Linked DNA regions of Sphingosinicella sp. BN140058. The main gene of each other region encodes a partner of the protein of the gene in region 2 in a complex. Links are inferred from orthologs where the notes say so. Each region holds a gene or a part of one and is shown on either strand. Other genes may lie near its edges. The genes, in order: ETR14_RS04135 and tldD.

Evidence for each region.
Region 1: the proteins of tldD (region 2) and ETR14_RS04135 are in contact, whole or in part, in a solved structure (PDB 5NJ9), measured with the Escherichia coli proteins. The link is inferred for Sphingosinicella sp. BN140058 from one-to-one orthologs.

What each region holds. Positions count from the first base shown.
Region 1 is NZ_CP035501.1:897,681-900,507, reverse strand. It holds ETR14_RS04135 (TldD/PmbA family protein), read left to right. Parts: upstream 1-654; coding sequence 655-2,001; downstream 2,002-2,827. Other genes in the region: ETR14_RS04130 (3'(2'),5'-bisphosphate nucleotidase CysQ), read left to right, coding at 2,001-2,762; ubiA (4-hydroxybenzoate octaprenyltransferase), read left to right, coding at 1-622.
Region 2 is NZ_CP035501.1:2,242,929-2,249,386, forward strand. What follows is about bases 171-3,066. They hold tldD (metalloprotease TldD), read right to left. Parts: upstream 2,383-3,066; coding sequence 958-2,382; downstream 171-957. Other genes in these bases: ETR14_RS10105 (TIGR01244 family sulfur transferase), read left to right, coding at 171-203; ETR14_RS10110 (DUF2007 domain-containing protein), read right to left, coding at 211-411; ETR14_RS10115 (DUF924 family protein), read right to left, coding at 428-958; ETR14_RS10125 (hypothetical protein), read right to left, coding at 2,414-3,013; ETR14_RS10130 (zinc-finger domain-containing protein), read right to left, coding at 3,022-3,066. In the rest of the region: more of ETR14_RS10105, read left to right, coding at 1-170; more of ETR14_RS10130, read right to left, coding at 3,067-3,216; ETR14_RS10135 (SIMPL domain-containing protein), read right to left, coding at 3,269-3,979; ETR14_RS10140 (hypothetical protein), read right to left, coding at 3,989-4,510; ETR14_RS10145 (DUF2269 domain-containing protein), read right to left, coding at 4,507-4,980; ETR14_RS10150 (SDR family oxidoreductase), read right to left, coding at 4,980-6,275; ETR14_RS10155 (ABC transporter permease), read right to left, coding at 6,332-6,458. UniProt on the Escherichia coli protein: Metalloprotease involved in CcdA degradation. Suppresses the inhibitory activity of the carbon storage regulator (CsrA).

The DNA.
Region 1 (2,827 bases), 1.3 Mb from region 2 along the record:
GCGTCCGCTCGCCAGCGGCCGTGCCAGCCTCGCCGGTGCCTGGATGCTGCTGGTCGGCTTGAGCCTGATCGGCCTCGTCGTGCTGCTCCAGCTCGATCGCACCGCCCAGATCATCGCGCTCGGCAGCCTCGCGCCCGTCGCCGCCTATCCGTTCATGAAGCGGATCACCTGGTGGCCGCAGGCCTGGCTCGGCCTCGTCTTCTCCTGGGCCGCTCTGGTCGGCTGGCCGGCCGTGACCGGGGAGATCGGGACGATGCCGATCCTGCTCTACCTGGGATCGATCTGCTGGGTGATCGGCTATGACACCATCTATGCGCTGCAGGATCGGGAGGATGATGCCCTGGTCGGGGTGCGCTCCTCGGCGCTGGCGATGGGGGCGCATGCCCGGCTCGGGGTGACCCTGTTCTACCTTGCCGCTCTGCTGTTCTGGGCGGTGGCGCTCTGGCGCGAGAGGTCCGATGGTCTCGCCTTGCTCGCCTTGCTGCCGATGGCCCTGCACCTGTTTCACCAGACCCTCACGCTCAAACCTGCCGACGGCGACGACGCGCTCCACAAATTCCGCTCCAATCGCTTCGCAGGGTTGCTGATGTTCCTCGCCTGTCTGGTGGTCGGCACTTCCTAGACTTTGCGGCCTCGCCGCCCTACGTCGCGGCGATGTTGTCTCCCAAAGAAGCCGAAAGCCGCGCCGCCGATCTGGTCGAGCGCGCACGAAAGGCGGGCGCCGACGCCGCCGACGCCCTCTACGTCGCCGATTCCTCGACCGGGGTTCAGGTGCGCCTCGGCGCGCTCGAGGACGTCGAGCGGTCGGAGGGCGAGGAGATCGGCCTCAGGCTGTTCGTCGGGCGCCGCTCCGCCAGCGTCTCCTCCTCCGATCTGTCCGACGAGGCGCTCCGCGCCCTCGTCGAGCGTGCCGCTGCAATGGCGCGCGAGGCCCCGGAGGATCCCTATGCCGGCCTTGCCCCGGAGGACCGGCTGATGCGCGGCGACGGCCCGGACGTCGATGGCGACGACGGCCGCGATCCGCTGCCGACGGAATTGAAGCAGCGCGCGCTCGAGATCGAGGATGCCGCGCGCAGCGTCGCCGGCATCACGAACAGCGGCGGCGCCAGCGTCAGCGCCGGTCGCTCGGTGATCGCGCTCGCCACCAGCCACGGCTTCTGCCGCGGTTATTCGACCAGCGGCTATTCGGGCTCGGCCAGCGTCATCGCCGGCGAAGGTGCCCAAATGGAGCGCGATTACGCCCAGCACAGCACCCGTCATTATGCCGATCTCGACGCTCCGGACGCGATCGGCCGGCTCGCCGGCGAGCGTGCGGTCGCCCGCTTGAACCCGGCCAAGCTCGCCAGCGGCGCGCTGCCGGTGGTGTTCGATCCGCGCATCGGCAGCAGCCTCGTCGGCCATCTGATCGGTGCGATCACCGGCGCCGCGATCGCGCGCAAGACCTCCTTCCTGCTCGGCAAGGAAGACGAGGCGATCTTCGCCGAGGGGATCCTGATCCGCGACGATCCGCATCGCCCGCGCGGCCTGCGCTCCAAGCCGTTCGACGGCGAAGGCCTGCCGACCGCGGCCACCGATCTCGTCGCCGGCGGCCGGGTCACCAGCTGGCTGCTCGACAGCGCCTCGGCGCGGCAGCTCGGCCGGGCGCCGACCGGCCACGCCACCCGCGGCGTCGGCGGCTCGCCGGGTGCAAGCGCGACCAACGTCCACATGGCCGCGGGCACGATCCGTGTCGACGATCTGATCGGAGACATCGCGCAAGGCGTCTACGTCACCGAGCTGATCGGCCAGGGCGTCAACATGGTCACCGGCGATTATAGCCGCGGCGCCAGCGGCTTCCTGATCGAGAACGGCAAGATCGGTCCGGCGGTGTCCGAGATCACCATTGCGGGCACCCTGCTCGACATGTTCAGGCGGCTGGTGCCGGCCGACGATCTCGAATTCCGCCGCGCGGTCAACGTACCGACTCTGCGCATCGACGGCATGTTCGTCGCGGGCGCCTGATGCTCGACGCGGTCTCCCGCATCGTCCGTGAAGCCGGCCGGATCGCGGCGGCCCGCAACGGCGGCAGCTTCCGCCGCTGGGAGAAGGCGCCGGGCAATCCGGTTTGCGAGATCGACATCGAGGTCGACAATTTCCTGCGCGGCCAGCTCTCCGAGCTGGATCCGGAGGCAGGGTGGCTGTCCGAGGAAACGGTCGACGATTCCGATCGCATCGAACGCTCGCGCCTCTGGATCGTCGATCCGATCGACGGCACCCGCGACTATCTGCGCGGCCGCAGCGGCTGGGCGGTGTCGGTCGCCCTTGTCGAGGATCGAAGGCCGGTGCTGGGCGTGCTCGATGCGCCGATGCGCGGCGAGCATTGGCGGGCGGCGCGCGGGCAGGGGGCGTGGCGCAACGGCGAGCGCCTGCAGGTCAGCGGCCGCAGCAGCCTCCCCGGCGCGCGCATCCCCGCCGACCAGCTTGCCGCCGCCGATGCCGATCTGGTGCTGGTGCCAAAGCCCAATTCGATCGCGCTCCGCATGGCGCTGGTCGCGGCGGGCGAGGCGGATCTGGTCGCGACGACCAAATGGGGTTTCGAGTGGGACATCGCCGCCGCCGCCCTGATCGCCGAGGAGGCGGGCGCGCGGGCCAGCGGCGCATTCGGTCAGCCGCTCGCCTTCAACACGCCGCTCGGCAACGCCTTTGGCGTGCTCGTCGCGACGCCCGCAATCCACGCCGCGGCGGTCGAACGGCTGCGCGAGCGCGCGCTCGCCGCCGTCTGAATCGAGCTTCGTAGCGCGCTTTCCGGCTTTGGCCGCTTCACCTTTCGACTCCGCCCCGAATCAGG
Region 2 (6,458 bases):
TTTCGGACGCGCAGGTGCAGGAGATGCAGGACGCCCTCTCAGCCGCGGAGGGTCCGACGCTCGCCTTCTGCAAATCGGGGACTCGTTCCATCTATCTGTGGGCCCTAGCCCGCGCACGCATGGGCGACGATGCCGACGCCCTGCTCGCCAAGGGCGCAGCGGCCGGCTACGATCTGACGCCGATCCGCGGGTATCTGGCTTAAGAGCGGCTCAGAGGCCCTCCGCCAGCACACTCCGGGCGTGTTCGAGATCCTCGTCGAGGACCATCAGACGGATCGGGATCAGGCCACCAAAGGCTTCCCAGCTCATCTCGGTGTCGAACAGCACCGCCTCGATGCCGGCGGCATCGAGCACGGAACGCGCGAGACCGGCTTCGAAACTGTTCGAGAATCGCGCCGCCTCGACCAGCATCAGGCCGCGCGGCGCCTCACCAGGGGACGACCTCGCCGGCGGCGACCTCTTCCGGCCGCGGCGTGCGGCCAAGGATGGCGTTGCGGTGGGGGAAGCGGCCGAAGTGTTCGATGATATCAAAGTGGAGCTTGGCGAACCGAAGCTGCTCCTCCTTGCCCAGCGCCGTGAACAGCAGCACCGAGCGCTGCTGATCCTCCAGATCCTCCGAATGTTCGAACGGAAGGTAGAGGAAGATTCGCGCGTCTTCGCTCATGCGGTCGTCATAGCCGCGGTCGATTGCTCCGCGGGCAATTTGCAGCGCCAGCAGATCGGTCGAGAATTGGTCGGCGTGGCCGCGGAACATGTTGCGCGGGAATTGATCGAACAGCAGCACGGCGGCGAGCGCATCGTCCGCCGAGCCGAGGAAGGCGCTGGCGGGCAACTGCCTTTTCTCTTCCCACAGCGTGCCGAACCTCCCGGCAATCTCGCCGTCCAGGCTGGTATCGCGCCACCATTGCTCCGGCCGCAACGCGAACCAGTAGCTGCGGACCTCCTCCGCCCAGCCCATCAGGCGGCGGTGCCGCCGACGGTGAGCCCCGCGACCAGGAGGGTCGGCTGGCCGACGCCGGCCGGCACCGACTGGCCGCCCTTGCCGCAGATGCCGATGCCCTCGTCGAGCGCCATGTCGTTGCCGATTGCCGCGACCTTGGTGAGCACGGTCGGGCCATCGCCGATCAGGGTCGCGCCCTTGATCGGCGCGCCGATCCGGCCATTCTCGATCCTGTAGGCTTCGGTGCAGGAGAAGACGAACTTGCCCGAGGTGATGTCGACCTGGCCACCGCCGAAGCTCTTGGCATAGATGCCGTTCTTCGCACGGGCGAGGATCTCGCCCGGATCCTCCTTGCCCCCGAGCATGAATGTGTTGGTCATCCGAGGCATCGGCGCGTGGGCGAAGCTTTCGCGGCGGCCATTGCCGGTGGGCGCGACACCCATCAGACGGGCGTTGAGCCGGTCCTGGATATAGCCCTTGAGGATGCCGTCCTCAATGAGGGTCGTGCACTGGGTCGGCGTACCTTCGTCGTCGATCGACAGCGAGCCGCGGCGATTGGCGATCGAGCCGTCGTCGACCACGGTGACTCCGGGGGCAGCGACGCGGTCGCCGATCCGGCCGGAGAAAGCCGAGGTGCCCTTGCGGTTGAAGTCACCCTCGAGGCCGTGACCGATCGCCTCGTGGAGCAGCACGCCGGGCCAGCCGGGGCCGAGCACGACGGTCATCTCGCCCGCCGGCGCATCGACCGACTCGAGGTTGACCAGCGCCTGGGCAAGAGCGACGTCGATCACCCGGTTCCAGGTCGCCTCTTCGAACAGGCTGTCATAAAGATAGCGGCCGCCGATGCCGTGATAGCCGGTCTCGCGCCGACCGTTCTGCTCGACGACGATCTGGACGTTGAGCCGGACCAGCGGGCGCACGTCGTGCGCGACGAAGCCGTCGGCACGGACGATCTCGACCACCGACCATGAGCCGGACAGGGACACGGAAACTTGGGCGATGCGCGGATCACGGGCACGGGCGGCGGAGTCGATCTGCTGGCAGAGCGCAACCTTCCGGGCGAACGGGATCAGGCTCAGCGGATCCGAGTCCGTGTAGAGCGTCGCATTAGTCCGCCGGGGCGCCGCGGGACGCGCGCCGTTGGCCGGATCGAGCACGGCCATCGTCTCGGCGGCACGGCGAATCGCGGCTTCCGATAGCTCGTTGGCGTGCGCGAAGGCAGTCGTCTCGCCCGACACGCCCCGCAGGCCAAAACCGGCGTGGGTGTTGAAGTCGGCGGTCTTCAGCCGTCCGTCGTCGAAGCCGAAACTCTCCGACGCGGTATATTGGAGATAAAGTTCGCCGTCGTCACAGCGGGTCAGCGCATCGGCGGTGAGGCGGAGGGCTGAGTCGGGGGTGAGCGCATCCCGATAGAGGAAGCGGCGCGGATCGGCTGTTGTCATGATCGGGATATAGGAGCCCTGCGGCCAAAGTCTAAGGGCGTTTGTCGCGCCGTGCCTTGAGCTCGGCCTGACGCTCTTCCCGGCTGAGACTCAGCGCCCATCCCCAATCCGCGTCGTACGATCCCGGCAAGCGGCGCTCGATCGCAGACATACGATCCGCGAATTCAGGGCCGTAGACCTGCGCCCAGGCGTCGTGGAGGAAGAGATAGAGCAGGCGATGGTCGTCGATGCCGTCGAGGCCCAGCAGCTGAAAACTCAGGCGATGGCCGAGCTCGTGCATCAGCGTCGCCTTCTTGTAGGCAGGGGAATAACCGGCGCGGAGGCGAATGCGGTTGCTGTTGTAATAAGCGAACGGCCGACCATCGGACACCATCACCTCGATCGGCTGCTCCGGGAACACGAGACCGCTCGTGCCTTCGAGCGCCGCGACGATGCGCGCACCATCGGCACGCCAGATCGCCTCATATTCCGCGGCGGCCGTAGCGTAATGCGACTCCACCGGCACGAACGTCAGCGGCGGCGCGGCCGCGGCGAGCATCAAGGCACCGGCGAGAAGCGCGAACAGGCGCGGGACTTTGGCGAGGCGGCGGAACATCGCCGCCACCATGACGACGGTCGGGTTCCACGGCAAATCGACGATCAGGCCTGGTCGGCCGGGCCGCCCTTCAGCACGAAACGCTTGTCGCAATAACCGCAGTCGACATAGCCCTTCTCGTCAATCTGCAGATAGACTCGCGGGTGGCCGAGCGCCGGGTGGGTCTCGCTCGCTCCGTCGCACGCGACGCGTGGCGTCGTAACGATACTGATTTCCGGCGTGAAGCGATCGGTCTGCATGGCGTCGCCCTTAGCAACGCCCCGCGCGGCGGGCAATCGCCTGAAGTCGCGTCTATTTCGGGGCGAGCGCGAAATCGACGCGGATCAAGATCTCGCTCTGGTTCGTGCCCGCTCGGACAATGGGTGCAGCTGGCGCAGCCGCCTGCGCCTCCATCGCCATGTCACCCGCGTAAGGCTGGGGCGTTCCGGCCTCGCCCGTGTCGCGGATCGCGAGCACTCGCGAAACCTTCAGTCCGGCCGCCTCGGCATAAGTTTGCGCGCGGGCACGGGCGGCCTTGTAGGCCTGAGCGCAGGCGGAACGGCCCGCCGCCTCGCGATCGGACACCGTCAAATCGGGGCCGCTCACCACGTTGGCGCCGGCATCGGTCGTCGCGGCGATAGCCTCTCCGGCCTTTCCGATATCCCGCACCCGGATGTCGAAGCTGTTGCTGGCCTGAAAACGACCCCGGTCCGGACCATAGTCGATCCGAGAGAGGCTGACGTTGCGCGTCTGGACGTCGTCCTTGCCGACCCCCAAACGCTCCACTGCCGCGAGAACGCGATTGATCACCTCGCTGTTGCGGCGGCTCGCTTCGCGGGACGTCGCGGCGATCGTCTCCACTCCCGCGGTGAAGCGCGCCTGATCCGGGCGGGTATCGGCACGTCCACTGGCGACGATCTGGACCAGCACTTCGTTGCGGGCGACGCCGCGCGGATCCGGGGGATGATCGGAGCATGCCGACACTGCGAGCAGACCGAGCAAAACACCAAGGGATCGAGGCATCCGTCTCTCCTAGTCGATCGAGGATTCGGCATCCTTGTCGCGTCCCGCGGCGAGCATCGACTCGCGCGCCGCGACCAGCTCCCGCATCGCCGACGCGGTCGCCGCACCCCAGGCGAGATGGACCCCGATCATCAAGAAGTTGCGCCGCTTGGGATGCCTGGTGGCCGGCTCGAGCACATTGAGCGCCGGGATCCAGCCCATGTAGCTGGCGAGCCAGACCGCCGTTCCGGCAAGCGCACCGGTGCGCTTGGACGGGTTCGGGTTCATCGCGGCGAGCATCGCGCCCATCATCGCGCCGTAGGCGAAGTGGGCTGCGGTCGCGATGTCCTTCGCGGTTTCGTCCTCGACCGCAACCTCCGCCGTCTCCGCTACCGAATCGACGATCTCGCGCGGCGGCAGCGGATAACGCTCCTTTTCCGGCAGATGGCGATGAAGGCGCCGCATCGCCGAGGTCATCGCCATCGTGCCGACGAAGCCGGCGATGCCGCCGATCAGCAGCCGGGTGCCGAGCTTCAGCTTTTCGTCCTTCAAAGATGGATCTCCGGTCGCGTGATCATCAGCCAGAAGATGGCCAGCACCGCTGTAAAGGCCGGAAAGCCGAATGCGAACCACCAACGAAACAATCGGTGATATTGCGCCGGAAGCGCCGCCCCGGTGCGCACCGAGTCCTCGGCCAGATTGCGCATTCGGCTCTGCATCCAGACGACCGGCAGCCAGAAGGCGCCGGTGAGGAGGTAAAGCAGGATCGAGACGACGATCCAGCCTTCGGTGAGTGCATAGCCGGTGGTCTTCGCCAGCAGTACGCCGGTGATCGGCTGAGCAATCACGGCGGTGGTCGTGAAGACATAGTCGGCGATGACGACGATCCGTGCCACGCCGGCGATGACCCGCACATCGCCGGTGCGGTGCGCCATCAGCATGAAGAAGGCGATTCCGGCGCCGGTGCCGAGCAGCACCGTGGAACCGAGCACGTGCAGCCATTTCAGCAGAAAATAGTCCATCAGCGCTCATCCAGGATTGCGAGGCAGAGGAAGTTGAACGCGAGGATCGGCCAGATCTTCATCATCGGCCCGAGCGGATCGCGCCACAGGCCAGGAAGCAGGATGGTGCCCGCGATGATGTAGAAGATCGAGAGCACGATCGCGGCATAGAGGGCAAGGCGGGTGGTCGGCCGGTAGACCATCAGGCAGAAGACCGAAATGTCCGCGAGACCGCCGGCGATCACGCTTGGCGCGGAGAGCGGCCCGGCGCCTGCCCGGAGCATGTAGCCCTTGGCGAGTTCGTAGCCGCCGGTCAGCGAGATCACGCCGGTGAGCAGCCAGAACAGAGCGAAGGTGCCGATCGCCAGAGCCTTGAGGAAGTAGAGCTTTGCGAACCAGCGTTCTTGCACCGAGGCCGGGTTGGCGGCGAGCGCGTCGGTCAATCCCTGCGGATTGATCCCCGTCGCCGTTCGCCAGCCGCTCGAGTCGCCGATTGCGCCGCGAACGATCTCGCGCCGGCCCGTCGTGCGCACGGCGGGCCGCCAGCCTAGCCAGGACAGCGCATCGCCGCCGCGATAGGCAAGGCCCATCAGCCAGCCGGGCGCAGCGATCAGGCGGGCCGGCTTCCAGCCGAGCCAGCGCCGATAGGCGGCGACGACCGCGTCGAACTCCAGCCGCTCGGGCCCGGCAAGCTCGAGCGCGATCCGCGCCGGCGCATCGGGCCGAACCAGACGGGCGACGCTCTCCGCCACATCGGCGAGCTGAACGATGTCGAGCGGCCCCGCATCCGGCGTTCTCGGCAGGATCGGAAGCGCGGCGAGGCCGCGGAACAAGGCGGAGCCCCCATAAGCCGCCGGCCCGACCACCACCGACGGGCGAAGGATCACCCAGTCCAGCGCCGAGGCTTCGAGCGCGCTGTCGCCGTCCATCTTGGTACGCGAGAAATCGGTGAGCGCACCGCGATCGACACCCAGGGCCGAAAAATGAATGACCCGGCGCACTCCGGCATCCTCGCAGGCTCGCCACAGCGCGGCGGGCGCATCGTAATGGACCTTCGCGGTGGAATCGCGCGCATTGTCCTGGAGCACGCCGGCGCAATTGACGACGGCGTCGATGCCCTGGAGGTGCCGGTGCCACGCGGCCGGCGTCACCGCATCGCGCAGGTCGAGCGAGACCCAGCGATCGACCGGCACGCGCCCGGCGGCGGCGCTGCCGGTGCTGCGGCGAACGCCGATCAGCTCGTGCCCGTCCCGCTGCAAGCGCGCGGCGACCGCCGCACCGATCAACCCCGTCGCACCGATCAACAGAATACGCAAAGGCAGCTCCTTTCCCCCGCTCAACGGGAGGAAAGGAGCACCGTTCCTCCCCAGGGTCACTCGTAGCGAAGCGCCTGAATCGGGTTCGCCCGCGCAACCTTGAAGGCGTGACTGGCGATGGTGCCGAGCGCGATCACCAGGGCCAGTAGACCTGCGAGCAGGAACGGAGTCGGCCCGAGGCCG